4 regions of the Paenibacillus sp. FSL H3-0329 genome follow, and region 4 is predicted to be linked to each of the others. Evidence: riboswitches for the same ligand, from Rfam matches in the RefSeq annotation. Region 4 holds a riboswitch; each other region holds the start of a gene.

Region 1 (4,584 bases), 3.2 Mb from region 4:
TTCCCATACCGTAGCTAACTTGATATCTGCCGCACCCACTGAGACCGAAAGTGCCAATCCGAAGGCAATGGCAGCAAGTCCAAAAATAAGAATACCAATGGCAGCTGCCGGTCGGGTATGTAGAGCTTTTTTGGGTTCATTGTTAATACGATTTGCGAAATCTGAGGGTGAAACCATGGGTTGTCTCCTTATTCAATAGTTACAATGGTTTATATGATAACAACAATCATTCTCATTATCGCAAAAATATTTATGTTGTACAATTGCAGGAACGATTTTTCCGTACTATGGGATTGGTTTATAAAAAAATGGTGCAGATCTTTGTATCACGAGATACTTGATCTGCACGCCCTTCCCCACCGAAATGATCAGTCTCATTCATGGTGAATTACGACTTTTATTTCACAAGACTTTTTAGCACATCGTCAATGATTTTGCTGCCAGCGTTCGCACCACTGTAAAGCCAGCTGCTTGTTGAGCTCATTTCATGCACATTTCCAGCTTTCACAGCTGGGATGCCCTTCCAAATTGCACTATCTAAGATCTCCGAACCCTCAGTCTTATCACTATTTACAAGGAAAATATGATCTGCAGTCAGCTCAGAAAGCTTCTCTAGCGAGATTGGATTCCAAGTTGCTCTTGTTCCTACTGGGATCTCTGTTACTAAGTTAGGAAGCTTTACGCCAAGGTCTGTATATAATACAGCACCACTGCTGCGGGTTTCGTCTACAATATAGAAGTTTTTTTGCACCAACCATAGAATAGCCGCGGACTCTTGTCCAATAGCTCCTGCAAGCTGTTCTTTCGCAGCCGCTGCTTTAACATCATAATCTTTAATGGCTTTTTCTGCTTCAGAGGTTTTGTTCAAAATCTCACCAATCTTGAGCAAAGATTTGCGCCAATCTTGATTTAGTTCATCCCCAATTACATAAGTGGGTGCAATCTTATTCAACTGATCGTAAATCCCGTTCTGAACAGAAGACTCCGATGGGATGATAATAAGATCCGGAGCAAAGCTGGTTACAGCCTCTAACGGAAGATCGTAACTAATTGTAGGAACATCCTTCAATTCAGTGGCCAGATAATCCTGAACGCCATTTGTAACTGACCATTGAGCTACTGGAGTCACACCCAGAGTTACCAATGAGTCTTCCAAATATGAACCCAGGACGCGCTGTGGATTAGCCGGAATCGTTACTTCATGGCCCATTGCATCTGTTAATGTCTTAGGAGCAGCAGGTGCCTCTGTAGATTCTGCTGTAGGAGCTGTTGTAGGCGCTGTTCCTGCATTTGATGAACTTTCAGCATTATTATTACCACAAGCGGAAAGTAATAGCGTCATCACTATTAGTCCGCTCATTGTCACTTTCATGCTTCCTGATCTTTTTCTGTTAAGCCAAAACATTAAAAACCCTCCTATATGTAACTGCTTTGATATTCAAAGGTGACCTTTACCTCTGCTTCACTTTTAAATGATATTGATTCTCATTCTCTGTGTCAACATATAAATTTCAAATTCTGTGGATTTGCAACAATTTCCTTCATATAAAATACAAAAGAGGTTATATTCCGAACGTTCCGGATATAACCTCATCTTTAATCTTCTACTTATTTATTTAAATGATAAGGGACAGTCGCTACTACAACGTCCTTTTGATTCATTAGATACGAGCGGATTAAAAAGCTGGTCTGATTATGAAGCACGGCTTGCCACCAATGTTTGGTAATAAACTGTGGAATCAGAATCGTGATGTGATCCGTCGCAGCTGTCTTCCACTCAACCGTATCGATAAACTTCACTAACGGACGAATGATACTACGATATCTGGAGCGAAGTACAATCAGGCGTACGCCTGGATTCCATTCCTCCCACCGTTGCTCCATCTTATGAATGTCTTCTTCATCAAAGCCTACATACACAGCAACAACATTATCTGTTAGAGACTTCGCATAGCTGATGGAATGTAATACAGCACGTGTAACCCCTGCAACAGGAACAACTACAGTACTTCCTTTAATTATAGGTTTATCAGTAGCCGGACATATACGCAGTTGATCCGCAGTGTTCAAATAGTGCTTATGAATACGGTGGAACACGAACATTACAGCAGGTAAGAAAATGAATGCCATCCATACGCTTGAGAATTTAGTAATAATAAATATAAGCGTAATCGTCAATGTAGTCAGCATACCGATGGTATTTACAACAAATCTTTTCACCCATCCAGCAGGTCTTGTTTTGATCCAATGCACCATCATCCCCAGTTGGGATAAGGTAAAAGGAATGAACACGCCTACCGCATAAAGTGGAATCAAACCTTCCGTATTCCCATGGAATGCAGCCACAAGTATGATAGACATAACTCCTAGAAAAATAATGCCGTTTGAGAAGCCCAGGCGGTCACCACGGACCATAAATGCGTGTGGCAGATATTTATCTTTTGCAAACATAAAGGCAAGCAGCGGAAACGCTGAATATGCTGTATTAGCTGCCAAGAACAAAATCACTGCTGTAATCCCTTGAATGAAAAAGTACAATCCGCCACGGCCAAAGGTCGATTCAGCGATCTGAGAGACAACCGTAGCCTTTTCATCTGGCACAATACCATACCAATACGCCAGCACAGTGATTCCGGTAAACATAAAGCCAAGGATAAGTCCCATGATCATTAGCGTCTTGGCTGCATTCTTCTCAGCCGGTGCTTTAAAGTTTGGGATCGCATTAGATACGGCCTCAACCCCCGTTAGGGCTGAACAACCAGAGCTAAACGCTTTTAATAGTAGAAACAAACTTACATTAGATACGGCGCTGCCTATTTCAGGAACATTCGCATGCGCGCCACCCATTGCATATTTAACGATACCGGAGATAATCAGAACAACAATCGAAACCACAAACAAATACACTGGAATTGCGATGAACGAAGCCGATTCAGTCACTCCGCGAAGATTAATGATTGTTAATAGAACGATAACAGATACAGCGATGAGAACAGTATGATTATGAAGACTTGGAAAAGCCGATGTGATCGCATCCGTCCCTGCCGAGGCACTAACCGCTACGGTAAGAATGTAATCCACCAATAATGAACCCCCAGCGAGCAGCCCTGTCGGAATACCAAGATTGCTCTTGGCTACGATATAAGCTCCGCCTCCTTGCGGATAAGCAAAAATCGTCTGCCGATAGGATAAAATCAGGATGGCCAGCAGGCCCAATACGGCTAATGCAATTGGCAGGGAATACCAGATGGCAGTAAACCCGGCAGCCACCAGTACAATCAGTATTTGTTCCGTTCCGTAGGCTACAGACGAGAGCGCATCAGAAGACAGGACAGCCAGTGCTTTAACCTTGGATAACTTTTCATGATCGAGTTCATTCGACTTCATCGGACGTCCGATCAATAGTCGTTTTACCTTGCTTACCATGGTGGATACAGTTCCTTTCTTTGGGAGCTGAAACGGAATTTCCGTGCGCTGTTTTCATCGGTGGATTTCATAAATGCAGACACAAAAATAAGCATACGGAAATGATCCGCATGCTTATGCATGGTCATTTTCCCACCTTGCTTACGAGGTTAGCTGGCGGATTCGGGCTGTGGTTATAGCCCTACGGTACAGGTCTGTTCGACCCGGTTCCGATTCACCCCATTGGCATGAATGCCAAGTTTGGTTCCCCCGTTTTTCCTAAGAAAATTCAGCGCATATTCAACTTCTCACAAGGTCTAATATTAGTCTACAAAGTGCCTACAGTAAAGCGTTGAAAAAAATGAAAAAAGAATGAAAAAACATCCAATAAGCTCAAATATAGCGTCTTATTGGATGCTCTCTTTCATTATCTTCAATTATCCCTCTAGCCCGTGATTTTAATACCTTTTCAGCTTTTTTGTAACTTCCAAAGCGAAAACTAAAATCCTAAGCTCTCCTCTGCATCTACTTCAATCATTTCTTCTTCCTTACGTCCATACCAAAGAAGGAGACTAATTAGAGCAAAAGCGATTAAAGCTAACAAAGGAATCGTAATAAATCCGAAGTAGTTCAAGTAATCTTTATTACAAGGAACACCAATTGTACAAGGTAGAACTTTACTTAACGCTGGAATCTTCTGTTCCGCATAATGATAGATTGAGATACTGCCACCAATCAAACTTAATGGAAGCACATAAGGAATGATGCGCTTATCTCCACGGAAAGTGGCAATTCCCAACAAAAATAACTGCGGATACATAAAAATCCGCTGAAACCAGCAAAGCTTACAAGGTTCATATTTCAAGACTTCACTTAAATACAAGCTACCAGCTACAGCAACCAAAGAGACAAACCAGGCCAGATAGAGGCAGTTACGCTTGCAAAAAGATAGGAATTTTGTCACTTTGCCTCCACTGCTTTTGCGGCGGTGTTAATTTCAGATGTAATCGCTTCAATATCGAAAGGTTCAGCCGTTTTCACCCCATTAATGTAGAGCGAAGGCGTAGTTGTCACGCCTGCGTCAGTTGCCAACTGAATGTCTTTCTTCAGCTCATCTGCATAAGTTTTCTCTTGGATGTCTTTACGCAACAGATCGTAATCGATCGCTAATTTCTCTTT
Region 2 (4,584 bases), 2.5 Mb from region 4:
TGCAGGCGGTAGGTTATCCTCTTTCTATGGGGGAAGGCCAGGTTTTTGAAGATCAATTGCAAGGTGTGGAGGATGTAGGCTTCCCTATCAATCTGGAAAAAACATTGGAGCTTCAGCCTGACTTGATCATCTATGCGGGCACAGATGAAGCTGATTTCGAGCAGCTCTCCAAAATTGCACCAACGATAATATTTAATACCTTTGCCCCACTCCAGGAACGTATGCTGGACATTGGTGGAATTGTTGGTAAAACGACTGAAGCAGAAGCATGGCTTGCCCAGTATAAAACCGCTGAAGAGAACATGTGGAAGCAATTGAAATCCGCAGGCATGAAAGAGGGCGAAACGGCTGCGGTCTTCACTTATTATCCAGGAGACAGACTATTTATAATGGCAGCAACCGGACTTTCACAGGTACTCTATGGGGAGAATGGCTTCAAGGCAACTCCAGCTATTCAGAAGATACTTGATGAAGGTAAAGGGTTCCAGGAAGTATCCATGGAAGTCCTGAAAGAATATGCCGGAGACCGGATATTCATCTTGACTCCAGTGGCAGAAGAAGCAAAACAATCCACAGAGAATCTATTAAAGAGCCCTATCTGGAAGAGCCTTCCTGCCGTCAAGAACGGATATGTCTATACACAAGACATCATGAAGACTTCAAGTGATGCGACAACAAGAGAATGGCTGCTTGGCGAAATTCCACAGCTATTGAATATGAAATAACCTTCCGAGATGAAGTGTTTAACACAAGGCTGATAAAAAACTGCAAGAAGCATGTCAACAGCTGTTGATATGCTTCTTTTTTTTATATACAATGAATTCATTGATAATCATTCTCACCAAATGAACGGAGGCTGAACCCATGCTGCATACATCATCGTCCTGCCCCCCACTCCACTCTCTGTTATTTCAGCTAAACGAGGCCGAACTGATGATTCAAGCTGCCGATTCAAGCTCTATAACGCGTACAACCCAGGACTATACCCTTCTCATATTTACTGGAGGGAACGGACAATTGAACCTCGATGATCAAAGCGTGATACTAAGTACGGATAAATGTTATCTACTATCTCCTGGAATCTCCTATAGTACGAACAACCAGGAGCTGACGTTGTATTATTACCTCATCACCTTTACAGCAATTTATACAACCAAGCATCCTAAACGATATTCTGGAGAGCTGCTTTCCGGCAGACGGGAGTTAATTGTGCACCCGTTCACCAAGGTAATCCGACTAGTCGAAGAGCTGCTCATGAACAGGAATAATACCGATGATGTACAACAATTCAAGCGACAATTAAAATTCCAAGAATTGCTGCTGCTACTTTTTGAGCATAATTACCCTTCCAAACACCTGCCAAGTCCTACGGAATCCGTAGAAAAGACCATAACATTCATTCAGGAGCATTATACAGAGAGTATCACCGTGAAGCAGTTGGCTGAACGGGCGGGGATATCGATCTGGCAGTATACACCGATCTTTCAACAGCTTACGGGTAAAAAGCCGCTTGAATACCTGACGGATCTGCGTATTAATCATTCCAAACGATTCCTGCAGGAATCGACTGAACCACTGCGGGAAATCGCCAGACTGGTCGGCTTCTCGGATGAATACTATTTCAGCCGCCGCTTTCGGCAAAAAACAGGAGTTACACCCGGACAATATGCACATCAGCAAGGTCGTAAGCTTACCGTCAAGGATTGGACGGGTCATGAGGTGGAAATTCCTGAACGAGCGAAACGTATTGTCTATCATGGCGAGACACTTGGCGACCTTCTCGCGTTAGGTGTAAAGCCTATCGGTGGAGATGAAGCATTCGCCCGGAACAGCGTCTATAAACATCGACTTAAGAAGCTCGCCAACGTCGGGTTTCCACTGGACCCGCAGTTGACCGCTTCCCTAAACCCAGATTTGATCATTTTGGCAAATAGTGATGAAAGAGCCTACAGAGCAGTTTCTGGTATCGCTCCGACACTCACCTTTGATTCATTTGCGCCTCTCGACAACCGAATGCGGACATTAGGCAGTTGGCTAGGTAAACAGCGCGAAGCGGAAGCATGGCTGGAGTCATTCACAATCAAAAACGCAGCCATGTGGCAGCAGCTTTACTCGACAACTCTCCAAGTTGGAGAAACCGCCTCTGCTTTGGTCTATGATCATGGAGATCATCTATATGCTATGGGAATGTCCGGATTCTCCACTGCGCTTTATGCCCCATGTGGTTTACAACCGACCGAAGAGATTCAGGCCATATTGGACGAAGAGTTAGGGTTCGCCGAAGTGGATCCAACACGACTGCCTGCCTACGCCGGAGATCATATCTTCATGTTCATTCCGGAACGCAAAGACTCGCGAGCTGCAATGGAACGACTACTAGACAGTTCACTTTGGAACAGTCTCCCGGCAGTACGTCAGGGACATGTTTATCTGCTCGACGGAAGCAAATGGAACTCCAGTGATGCGTTAACCCGGGAGAAGCTGCTAACGTTGTTGCCTAAACTACTCGGCGGAAGTAGCGCTAGCAATTGAAGGTGAATCTAGGATTCTCTTTTGACTTTTCAAAACTTCATAGGGTATACTTTATCTACGCTTAATTTCCAACTTTTACAGTTGAAAAGCGGGGGAACCAGTTAATTGGGGCGAATCATTGAGCATTAGAATGTAGGGTACCATCTTACCCGAGTCCGTCAGCTAACCTCGTCAGCAGTGGATGGGTCTGCTTTTCATGTTATTTACATAACCAGAGACCCTTGCTAAGGGTCTCTTTTTGTGCTTTTTTTGGACCCTGCTGGCAGTAGATTGGCCTTTGACACTAAGGCTCCCTCATTTCTCACACTACGAGACAAAGGAGAGATGTACGTGCAAAAGGTAAAGTACTTCACGGATATTAACAAAATAGCTATGTTGTCTGAGCTGGAAAAAGAGAATCTGAAAGAAATTACAGAAAAATTTGTTTTTCGTGTAAATGACTACTATCTGTCTTTGATTAACTGGGATGATCCAGAAGATCCCATCCGTAAGCTGGTTATTCCTAACGAAGGTGAACTGCTGGAGTATGGGCGCTGGGACGCCTCCGATGAGGACACGAATTATGTGGTACCTGGTTGTCAGCACAAGTATAGAACCACTGCACTACTGATTGTATCCGAGGTCTGCGGGGCTTATTGCCGCTACTGTTTCCGTAAGCGTCTGTTTCGAAATGACGTGAAAGAGGCGATGGCTGATGTCTCTCCGGGCTTGGAGTATATCGCAAAGAATCCGGAGATTAACAACGTACTTCTTACGGGCGGGGACAGTTTAATTCTCTCCACACCGAAGCTAAGATCCATTATTGAAAATCTAAGAAGCATTGAGCATGTTAAAATCATTAGACTAGGTTCGAAGATACCCGTATTTAATCCGATGCGGATCTCTGAAGACGAAGAGCTGCTGGAGCTGATTCGTACTTACTCTACCGAAGACAAACGAATCTATGTTATGGCGCACATCAATCATCCTCGTGAAATCACACCTGAAGCCAAAAAAGCATTTAAAGCTCTCCACAACGCAGGGGCAATTGTCGTAAATCAGACTCCCATCCTCAAAGGCATCAACGATGATCCCATTATTTTAGGGGAACTACTGGACCGACTTTCATGGGCTGGCGTTACACCCTACTACTTCTTTGTGAACCGGCCCGTTGCCGGAAACCGGGATTTCGTATTACCGCTCGAGCAAGTCTATCAAATTGTAGAAGAAGCCAAAGCTAGAACCTCAGGACTTGGCAAAAGAGTACGCTTATCCATGAGCCACACCTCAGGAAAAATAGAAATTCTCGCCATTGATAACGGGAAAGCCTATCTCAAATACCATCAATCCAGAGATCAGGAATACGGAAAATTCATGATTCTAGATTGTCCAAAGGACGCCGAATGGTTCGATGACCTGCCTGGGAATGAGCAATATTGGACCCCACCTGTGAAAAAAAACGATGCTATTATTTCTGTTAATCATTTATCAGAGCCTGCGGATTTAATCTATAAATAAATTAATCGGCTCTGTCAGACTCTGTCATAGGATATTACTTCATCACCAACAACAAAACTCCTCCCTCCCAAAATTAGCCCGAAAAAATCTATGATATAATCACGCTGTAACACGAAATGGACTAATGGGTGGGAATGCACACATGAAATTGGAACGATTGATTTCTATGATCTACAAGCTATTGAACCACGAAGTTTTATCTGCCTCCAAGCTGGCTGAAGAGTTTCAGGTTTCCCAGCGAACGATCTATAGGGATATCGATGTGATTTGTGCCGCTGGTATCCCGGTCGTATCATATCAGGGAACTAAAGGTGGATATGGCATCATGGACGGATATAAAATGGATAAAAGCCTGCTCCGTTCGTATGATGTCACTTCTCTGATTACTGTACTTAACAGTCTTTCTTCCGTGTTTGAAGATGAACATACGCAAAGAACCATTGAACGGCTGCAAACGATTGGAACGGAGCCACAGACCTCTAGTCTCGCGGTGGATCTTGAAACCCGGCGTACGGATCCTGACGCACTTCCTCTTTTACGTGCGGCTATAGCGGA
Region 3 (4,584 bases), 540 kb from region 4:
TTACCTTCCATGCTGCCTTGCGAAGACTCGATCCCCAGCGCATTAATAGCGGGATTCCCTTTAGTTTCCGCATAATAATTCAGCCCCAGCAGCAGAACGAACAAGGTCATCATTGCTGTGAAAATCACCCAGCCCTGACGTTTGTTCTTAGCGAACAACCCGTACATATATGGCAAAGAGGCTGGCAACATCCACATAGAGAGAATCTCCAGAACGTTCGTAAGTGGATTAGGGTTCTCAAAAGGATGCGCTGAATTGGCTCCGAAGAAGCCGCCACCATTCGTACCTAAGTGTTTAATTGACTCCAAAGAAGCGACTGGACCGATAGCGATTTGTTGCGTCTGCCCTTCGAGTGTAGTGACCTCAAGCGATGGCTTGAGCGTTTGTGGCACATGCAATCCTACCAGCACCAATGAAACTAGCAGAGCTAATGGAATGAATACACGAATATGTGCTTTTACGAAGTCCTCAAAAAAATTTCCGACTGATTTCTGTCCTGTAATCCCTCTGACAAAAGCAACCGCAACAGAAAATCCGCTCGCTGCAGACGTGAACATCATCATCGTGATGACTGCCATTTGTGAAAAATACGATAGTCCCGTCTCCCCGCTATAATGCTGCAGGTTCGTATTGGTCATAAAGCTGATCACCGTATTAAATGAAAGCGTCTGTTCCATATCGGCAATTCCATTCGGGTTCAGCGGCAATCCCCGCTGTAATCTTAGAAAAATATAACTGAAAGCAACCAGTACGATATTAGTTAAAACAAAGCTGAGTGCATACTTCTTCCAGGACATTCCGTCCCGTTTTTTCAGGCCGATCAGCTTATAAATACCTTTCTCTGTGCCTGCAAACCAGCGATCCGTACGATTCGGTTCGTTAGAAAATACATGATATAAATACGTCCCCATCGGCTTGACCAACAAGATGAGAATTACAATTACGACGACTATTTGCAAAATGCCCATGAATGCCCCTCCTTAAAATTTCTCAGGATGAATCAACGCGTAAACCAGATATATAAACAACAGTAGGGTAACAGCGATTACTAGAATCACAGCTTATCCCTCCCCGTATCCTCAACTACACCTGCGCACCAGCGCATAAAGCCATAAAATAACCCGTAAATTACAGCTAACGAAGCCACCATATACAGATCCATCATATCTTCCGCACTCCTTCCATTATCCTTGATGAGGTGATCTATCGATTAGAAAATCAGCATCACCACTATGGGAATAGATTACATAGCTCGCACCAAGTCTTTTATAGACCAATCTAGGATTTATAGAACTTGTAATCACAAAAATTGGCTGTGTCGTCCAGGTACGGCACATCTGAATATAGCGGCAGCAAAGCGGAAAGCTGCTCTCAAACAGATATACCCTGCCTACCGGGAACGATGGGCGAAACCAAGTGCTCTGATGGCGGGTATCCACTAGAATAACCTGCTCGATTCCGAGCTCCTCTAGTAAAGCTTTCTCAGCCAGATTGTTGGTTAATCCCGCCATCTTAATACCCCTGAACTTCAGAAGTTTAATGAAATGTTCTCCCGCCTTTGTAGGCGCACATACAAGCACATATTCATTCTGATCCGTCATCTCTTTTTTCTCCTCCTGCTCATTTACAACAAGGAGGCAACGAAAATCTCCGAAAGGATGTTGACCTATCGTCATTTTCGGGCACAACCTAAAGCTCGGTTGTGTCACGTCATTAGACGCTGCCTTACAAATACCGCTAATGATGAATTTAGCGACCTCTTGGGGGAGGCCTCCATAAATGCTTTGCTTCTAAGAGCACAGCAAAAAGCCACAAAGGATCTCCTCTGTGGCTCGCTAGCGGTCACATTGCACTCATCCTCTCTCCATACGCTTACGAGGTTAGCTGTCGGATTCGGGCGGTGAGAGTCGCCCTACCTGTATAGATGCGAGCTCACTCGCACCCTCTACAGGATTCACCCCATAATCAGCTTCCGACTCTCACATCGGCTGCCGATTGTTGGTTCCCCCGCTTTCCTTATCGGAAATTAAGCGGATCAAATATTCGATTGTCGTTGAAACAGGAGTAATCATACTCTTATGCACGAAGACTTGTAAAACCTGAATGATGCCAAAATAATGCAAATTAAAAACTATTTTCCCATTAGATAGCGCTTACTTGATATCTAATCTCTCTATATCTCTTGTTTACTCGAGTTTCGAGCGTTTAATCGCTATCTATAACCCATGTGATTTTATTCACCTTTTTAGAGCGAAAATACTGCAAATTCCCTTTATAGGTAGAAACGCAAGAAGCTGAGGTTGAGCGAGAAAGAGGCGCGATAACACGCCATAAATACCTATTTACCTCGTTTTTCAGTCGTAGTCGGCAGGATATGGTTAAAATCGCTCTAAAAGAACATTTTCCGTTTTTTACAGAAAATCTTGAAAAGAGTATGATTCGGGTTGAATCTAATTCATGAAAAACAATCAACGCTGAGTTCCTGCATTCGCAGGGAACGGGGGAACCATCAGGCCACCTGGCCTACTTGGGGTGAATCCAAAGGAGACTGCGTAAGTCTCAATAGGTAGGGCGACTCTCACCGTCCGAATCCGACAGCTAACCTCGTAAGCGTAAAGAGAGAGACCCTTGATCCGCCACGCTTTGGCCCAGGTATATCTGCCTGTAATCCAAAACCGCAGCAGAGGTCCTCCTCTTGCTGCGGTTTTTGCGTTACCTGAGCCTATTAGGTGATAGCACGCTGGATGGGGTGAATGTTTTGAAGCACTATTATTTAGGGATACATCAAGGGCTGCTTGAGCCGATAAGTCTAAATTACGTTTGTTTCGGGGCCTTGTGGTTCGAAGAAAATAATCACAGGTACATTGTAGGTTATGCATTTGGCCAGAACCAGATCCAAGCCCTTCGCCAATTCAGTACACCTTCTTCTTGTAAAGACTGTTTAGACTCTAAGATTGTATATGAAATATATAAAAAAATTCGAGAACAACAACAGCAGCAGGATTGGTCATCGCATCAAAAACTCCCGTGGTTTACAGCCTTCAAGGAGCCTTGGAAAGATGTAAGCGCCGGTTGGTATGTCTTGAGATCCCGCAGCACCTTTCCCTTACATCTATCTGTTATACGGAAAGAGAAGTTCCGACTATGGCTAGAGCATACCGCAGTCTGTGAGAATAAAATGGAAATGCTCGCCTGTGTAGAAAAGGCTAGTGTCACTCATCAGGTAGACTTAAAGCTTTTGGAAATCTAAGGAGGAACCCTACTATGGACCAGCGCAGACTATCCCGCATTGAAGTATTTGTATTGGATGAACCCGAGCCTATTCACTATGGAATGGAAGGGGCTGAAGGCTGCCGTTATGGTATTCTGAAGCTCACCTGTAAGGGAGGTTGCAGTTGGGGGGCTTGTCTAATCTCTGCCAACACCAAAAATTTCGATCTCATTAAATGGAGTTCTTTTTTACGGGCTATCTGTCATTGCCGTCTTGAGGAAGCGCTGGATAAGGTCCGCCGCGAAGGTTCAGATTGGGAGCAGGTTAAGCTTGAGCTAGTTCAGGGTGCTTTGCAGGATTTAAAGGCCAAGCTCCAGGGTAAATCCTTGGCTGGGCATATTCAGCAAGGGCGTCTGTACAGTGTTGCAGCTGGGGGGAGCAATTCCAGAAGTGAACGGCTCTACTACAAACCTTCCAAAGCTTTTTCCACTGCCTCCCAGCAGAAACACAGTTGCCCGGAACCAGACACCGCCGATCTTATCAATAAATCCATCTCTTACTTTTCTATATTATAGATTCAAGCAAATCTCTCATTCTGAAAGGATCGTGTTCACCATGCCTGACCCCTTACCTCCCGTGTCCACCTACAGTGCTAAATTTGCAGAGTGTGTTCAAAAGTATACTAATGAAGTCTACGTACTCAGTTCCATGTTATTAGAACAATCTAATGAGGCAGACAAGGTTACTATCCGCACCTTCACAGAGCTTCATAAAATATATCGTCAGGATAACTTCGACCCTCAGTTATTCTCTATCCACGCTTACCGCACTTGTATTCGCCAGTGTGCTGATTCTTTTGCCCGGCGCTCTCTTCTATCGGCTAAGGGATTACCTTGGGAGGAACAGCTTGTGAAGGTATTGTGGTACGGCTTAAAGCTGCCTCTTTCTCAAATAAGCATTATTCTGCAAAAAAGTGTTCCTGCACTGAAAGCACAGCTTAGAGCTGTACGGGAGCAGATGACCGACCAAGCGGATATACGAACGAGCGCAAATCTTTCTATAATTTAGTCACTGACTAGAATTCAGACGATCTTTAAGCGCATGAAGCATCTAACGGACTCAGGAGCCTTTAATTGAAGCTTTTCCTCAAATTTGGCCGGCGTTCGGACTCCAGTAGAAATCCCGAGCGATGAGCGTCTCGGATCGTCTTCAAGCAGGCCCTAATCATCTTCCACCAAGGCAAGGCTTACGGACCCAGATGACATTATTTGCACGTTTATCGCCTTTTGAGCATAGTATCGGACTCCAGTGCAACTATTTGGTTAAAAGAGCTACTAATTCACCGTTTTTCATGCCAATAGCGACTATTGTGT
Region 4 (4,584 bases):
CAGCCATTGCAGATTCATGAACATGATGCCCTTCAGCGGGAATCCGCAGTTGCTCGTATAAGCTAAGGCTCTTATTCAAATATGCCGGATCGCCATCCAGATGCAGTACTTTACCCGGCACTTCAAAATAAGGAGCTTCCTTGGAGGGTGGAGCCCATGTCCCCTCTGTTAGAGTTCCCCCGCTCCGCTGACTTTGCTCCTGACGGTCCTTCCGCAGCTGTGTCAGTGATTCCTTCGCTTTGATCTGTGCTTGCTGTCCCCGTTCCGTTATTCGGGTAGGAGGCACTTGAACCAGGTCATCCAGAGGAGAATCCGCCAACAGGCGGAAATCTGTGCCTTTAATGACGGCTCTATCCTGCACGATATTATCTACACGAAATGTTAAATCACCGCCATAAGATTTGCGAACGACCAAGTCTCCTAAATTCATTACAACCACCACCTCTACCCCATCGTATGGGCAAAGGCCTCAGTTGGTTCATAACTCGCCATATTTTTAAAATATAAGAATGTATAATGCTCCACCAGAATAACATCCTTATATTTCTACGAGAAACGGTTGTCGTCCTTTAAGACAACAACCGTTTCTTATTGCTTATTCAATTCCAGCGGCTAGCAAAACACCGCTTAAGCGGGCGTATTCTTCAAGACTGAGTGTTTCTCCACGACGGGTCGGTTCAATACCCGCTTCTGCGAGTAAAGCCTCCAGCTGCTCACGTCCTTGTTCAGGGAAGTAACGAGCCTTCAGATTGTTAGCAATCGTCTTGCGGCGCTGTGTGAAAGAAGCGTGAACCACTTCAAAGAAATGCTTCTCACTCTCCACCTTTACCGGAGGATGCTCTCTAACCTTCAGACGGATAACAGCAGACTCCACATTAGGTTGAGGGATGAATACCGTACGCGGCACGATACAGACGAGCTCAGGCTCGCTGTAGTACTGCACGGCAATGCTAAGACTTCCGTATTCCTTTCCACCTGGAGATGCAGCCATACGCTCCGCAACCTCCTTCTGAATCATTACAACGATGTTATCAAGGGGAAGCTTCTCTTCAAGCAGCTTCATCAGAATCGGAGTAGTCACATAATAAGGCAGGTTAGCAACCACACTGACCTTGTTCACAGTGGTGAAATCTTCCTTGAACATTTCCTGCAAGTTCACATTGAGGACATCATCGTTACGAACCTTAACATGGGGATAAGGGGAAAGTACGTCTTTTAATATTGGAATCAGTCTACGGTCTATCTCTACGGCAGTTACAGCACCGGCTGTTAGTGCCAGACGCTCCGTCAGCGCTCCAATTCCCGGCCCGATCTCCAGCGCCCCAGAATCGCTATCTAGTCCAGCAGCGTCTACAATCTTGTCCAAAATATTTTGATCAATCAAAAAATTCTGTCCCAGGCTTTTCTTGAACTTGAATCCATAACGTTGAATAATCTCTTTGGTCCGTTTTGGAGTCGAAATTTCCTCTCTACCACTCATGAAGTAATGCCTCCCTGATCAATTTGGGCGAGAGCCCCGGCAAATTCCTCCCGCGTAATCCCAAACATCGCCAGCCGCTTGTACAGCTGTTTGCCGTTACAATATCCGATTCCAAGCAAATTACCAAGCGCCATACGTCTTTCAGCAGCCCGAGGGTGTACAAGCATTCCAGCGGCCATAAGGTCATCAATACCAATCAAAGCAGGTGCTCCTTCAAAAGAGGTATGTACGTTACGCAGCGCATGACGAATCGCCTCTGGCGATGCATTCTCTACACCGATATCCCCTTTTCGAGTTGCGTCCTTCTCCGGAATAAAAGCATGCTTGCAGCCCGGCACCTTCGCTGAAACGATTTTACGAATTCGCTCCCCAGCATGGTCCGGGTCCGTAAGAATAATAACCCCTCTGCGTTCCATAGCTAGCGCAATCTTCGCAATTACAGTCCGGTTTACAGCAGAGCCGCCTGTCTCAATCGTATCTGCTTCCACAGCACGCTTAATGGCTACGGTATCGCTTTTGCCTTCAACGACGATTAATTCCTTAATCATATTTCTTGACTCCTTCCAAAAAAAGCAAAAAGAAGAGGATTCGCTCCTCTTCTTTTGGTTAAAGAATGTATAAGTGATGAGCGGTTGCTCTGCGATCAACGAAATGATCATCCAGCGTTCCTTAACGGTTATCATCACTATAGCTTATCAAAGGATTTTTTGCAAAAGCTTCAGTTCTAGTTAAGCTCTGGTTTCACAGGTCCAATCACATATACGGTACGTGATTTACGGCCGAAATTACGAGCATGGCTCAGGGAATCATAATAGACATCCACTTTATTGCCTTTAATGGCACCGCCCGTATCCTCTGCACGGCGGAATCCAAGCCCATCGATATAAACCCACCAGCCAATAGGAATTACATTCGGATCTACTGCAATTGTACGACCTTCCGTTACGCGTGTTCCGGAGGCAGTTTTAGTACCTATTCCTGGCTCTTCTGACGAATAAGCTGTCATGGAGACGTTCTTAATCATCTTCTTGTACTCAAAGTCTACGCCAGCCTTGCTTGTGACGTTCTTAGTCTTAGCGCTAACTTTAGTCGTTTTGGAGGTAGTGCTTGATTTGGAAGTTGTTGTAGCTTTAGCAACTACAGTAGGCTTAGGAAGTGCTTTAGTACCAACGGCAATGATCTTATCTTTTGTTACCGTTTGTACTTCCTTGCCGATCATGCGCATAGAGGCCAGTTCTCCGTCTTGATAGATCTTTTCAATATGCTGAACCATGACGCCTGGTTTGCCTGCCTGTGCCACTCTAACTGTTCCCACAGTAAGGGAGGGATCTGCTGTCTTAATAACACGGAAAGGTAAGTTAGTTGTTCGCTGTACCGTTTGCTTGTTGATACGAACGATCTTAATCTCCATGTCAGCAGAGATGGTGGTGTCTAACGAAGGAAAAATCTTATCATAGCCTTCTAGGTTGATACCCAGTTTGTCAATCGCCTGACCGATAGTGTCTTCGGTCGTATATAACGTTTTTGTTGCTCCGTCCGCAGTAAGGCTAAATTTCTGCGCACGATTGATAACGACACGGTCACCGTCTTTTATTTCATCACTCAGACCTAAAGATAATTCATCATGCGGCTGCAGCGAAATTTGCTCTTTCTCCAACACATCACCAAGAAGTGCTTCTCGCGTTTCAAGTGTCTGTGTTTGCCCGTCTATTACTAAAACAAATTGTTTGTTACTTTGACCGTGTACGTACAGCAGAATTAACAGCGCGATTGCGATTGAAATCACACCTGCAAGTAAAAGTACGCGAGTATTTACTTGCTCCCACCGTAATGCGAAAGACCTGCTGGATGACTGCGAATCATGGGATACCTCTGGTTGGAATAAGCCCATTCTCTCCATCCTCCTTACATAGCCTCGTCGTCAATTTGTATATCATGAGGACTGAATTTCTTTGACGAAACTATTTGAGATTGTCACAGGATACGCACGTATTAACTTAGCGTCTCCTGCTCATGGATCGCCTGCTCGGCACAGCTACTCCCACACCTGTTATATAACAGTATGCGGGCAACATTCAGTTTATTCAAAAATAAAGAAGCCTAAAAAGAGTTCTCTTGAGGACTCTTTCGTGGCTTCTCCGATGTCAGAATACGCGGGAATGTTTGTGCACGAGGTTGCCTCTCTTACTTGCGCTTACGGGGTTAGCTGTCGGGTTCGGACGAAAGAGAGACGCCCTATTTCAGGTCACCCGCTCACGGCGGTTGCCCTTAAATTCACCCCAAAGACCACGTGAAGAAATCAAATATTGTTCTGCGGCAATTCCTAGTCGTATTCAAGATACAGGCATGCGGCAGTTCAATATTGGTTCCCCCGTTCTCCATACGGAGACTCAGCGAGACGATCCATGAATCAATGGCTGTCACAATAACAACAGCTCACATCACTGAAAAGATGATATCCTGTTTTGATGCATGTTGTAAAGGACGATTCAACCACGTTTAAGCAAATATATGGTTAAAATATTGTAATAATCAGCCGTTTTTATATTAAAAAAGTTTAATATATCGGCTATTCTCTATTTTTCACCCGTTTTACTCCTGTTTTCAGACAATCCCAAATCGTTCCAGTGCGTTCGCATACGTAATTTTAGCCAATTCTTCCCATGTTAACCCTTTAATTTCAGCCGCAGCCTCTGCTACTAACTTCACATGAGCACTCTCATTTCGCTTGCCACGGAAGGGGTGTGGAGTCAAATATGGAGCGTCTGTTTCGATCAATAATCGGTCCAATGGCGTCTGTGCAAGCACCTCTTTAGGCACTCTGGCATTTTTGAACGTTATCGGTCCTCCAAATGACAAATGAAATCCAAGGTCTAGACACATTTTTGCTGTTTCCCAGCTGCCTGAGAACGAATGCATCACGCCACCAATTTCATTTGCTTTTTCCTCCCGTAAAATCCGTACAACATCTTCATGAGCATCACGGTCATGTATACAGATTGGCATTTTTAGTTCACGGGCTAGTCCGATTTGTTTGCGGAAGACCTCCTGCTGCACATCCTTGGGAGAGGTATCCCAATAATAATCCAATCCAATCTCTCCGA

What was found. A riboswitch is a leader RNA that binds a small molecule or an ion and turns the genes downstream of it on or off. The one in region 4 is predicted to bind cyclic di-AMP.
Region 1: another riboswitch for cyclic di-AMP. It lies ahead of NSQ66_RS16270 (APC family permease); the one in region 4 lies ahead of NSQ66_RS00190 (3D domain-containing protein).
Region 2: another riboswitch for cyclic di-AMP. It lies ahead of NSQ66_RS10950 (KamA family radical SAM protein); the one in region 4 lies ahead of NSQ66_RS00190 (3D domain-containing protein).
Region 3: another riboswitch for cyclic di-AMP. It lies ahead of NSQ66_RS02605 (hypothetical protein); the one in region 4 lies ahead of NSQ66_RS00190 (3D domain-containing protein).

Annotation. Positions count from the first base shown of each region.
Region 1 is NZ_CP150150.1:3,706,553-3,711,136, forward strand. It holds gene NSQ66_RS16260 (iron ABC transporter permease) at 1-177, opposite strand, end outside; gene NSQ66_RS16265 (iron-hydroxamate ABC transporter substrate-binding protein) at 398-1,405, opposite strand; gene NSQ66_RS16270 (APC family permease) at 1,609-3,426, opposite strand; cyclic di-AMP (ydaO/yuaA leader) riboswitch at 3,551-3,710, opposite strand; gene NSQ66_RS16275 (disulfide oxidoreductase) at 3,905-4,369, opposite strand; gene NSQ66_RS16280 (DsbA family protein) at 4,366-4,584, opposite strand, start outside.
Region 2 is NZ_CP150150.1:2,546,854-2,551,437, reverse strand. It holds gene NSQ66_RS10960 (ABC transporter substrate-binding protein) at 1-725, shown strand, start outside; gene NSQ66_RS10955 (AraC family transcriptional regulator) at 865-2,532, shown strand; cyclic di-AMP (ydaO/yuaA leader) riboswitch at 2,581-2,722, shown strand; gene NSQ66_RS10950 (KamA family radical SAM protein) at 2,863-4,029, shown strand; gene NSQ66_RS10945 (YafY family protein) at 4,172-4,584, shown strand, end outside.
Region 3 is NZ_CP150150.1:579,928-584,511, reverse strand. It holds gene kdpA (potassium-transporting ATPase subunit KdpA) at 1-968, opposite strand, end outside; gene NSQ66_RS02605 (hypothetical protein) at 1,185-1,676, opposite strand; cyclic di-AMP (ydaO/yuaA leader) riboswitch at 1,854-2,043, opposite strand; cyclic di-AMP (ydaO/yuaA leader) riboswitch at 2,463-2,627, shown strand; gene NSQ66_RS02600 (hypothetical protein) at 2,696-3,250, shown strand; gene NSQ66_RS02595 (hypothetical protein) at 3,265-3,786, shown strand; gene NSQ66_RS02590 (hypothetical protein) at 3,827-4,279, shown strand.
Region 4 is NZ_CP150150.1:41,341-45,924, reverse strand. It holds gene yabG (sporulation peptidase YabG) at 1-430, opposite strand, end outside; gene rsmA (16S rRNA (adenine(1518)-N(6)/adenine(1519)-N(6))-dimethyltransferase RsmA) at 596-1,480, opposite strand; gene rnmV (ribonuclease M5) at 1,477-2,028, opposite strand; gene NSQ66_RS00190 (3D domain-containing protein) at 2,205-3,371, opposite strand; cyclic di-AMP (ydaO/yuaA leader) riboswitch at 3,657-3,886, opposite strand; gene NSQ66_RS00185 (TatD family hydrolase) at 4,085-4,584, opposite strand, start outside.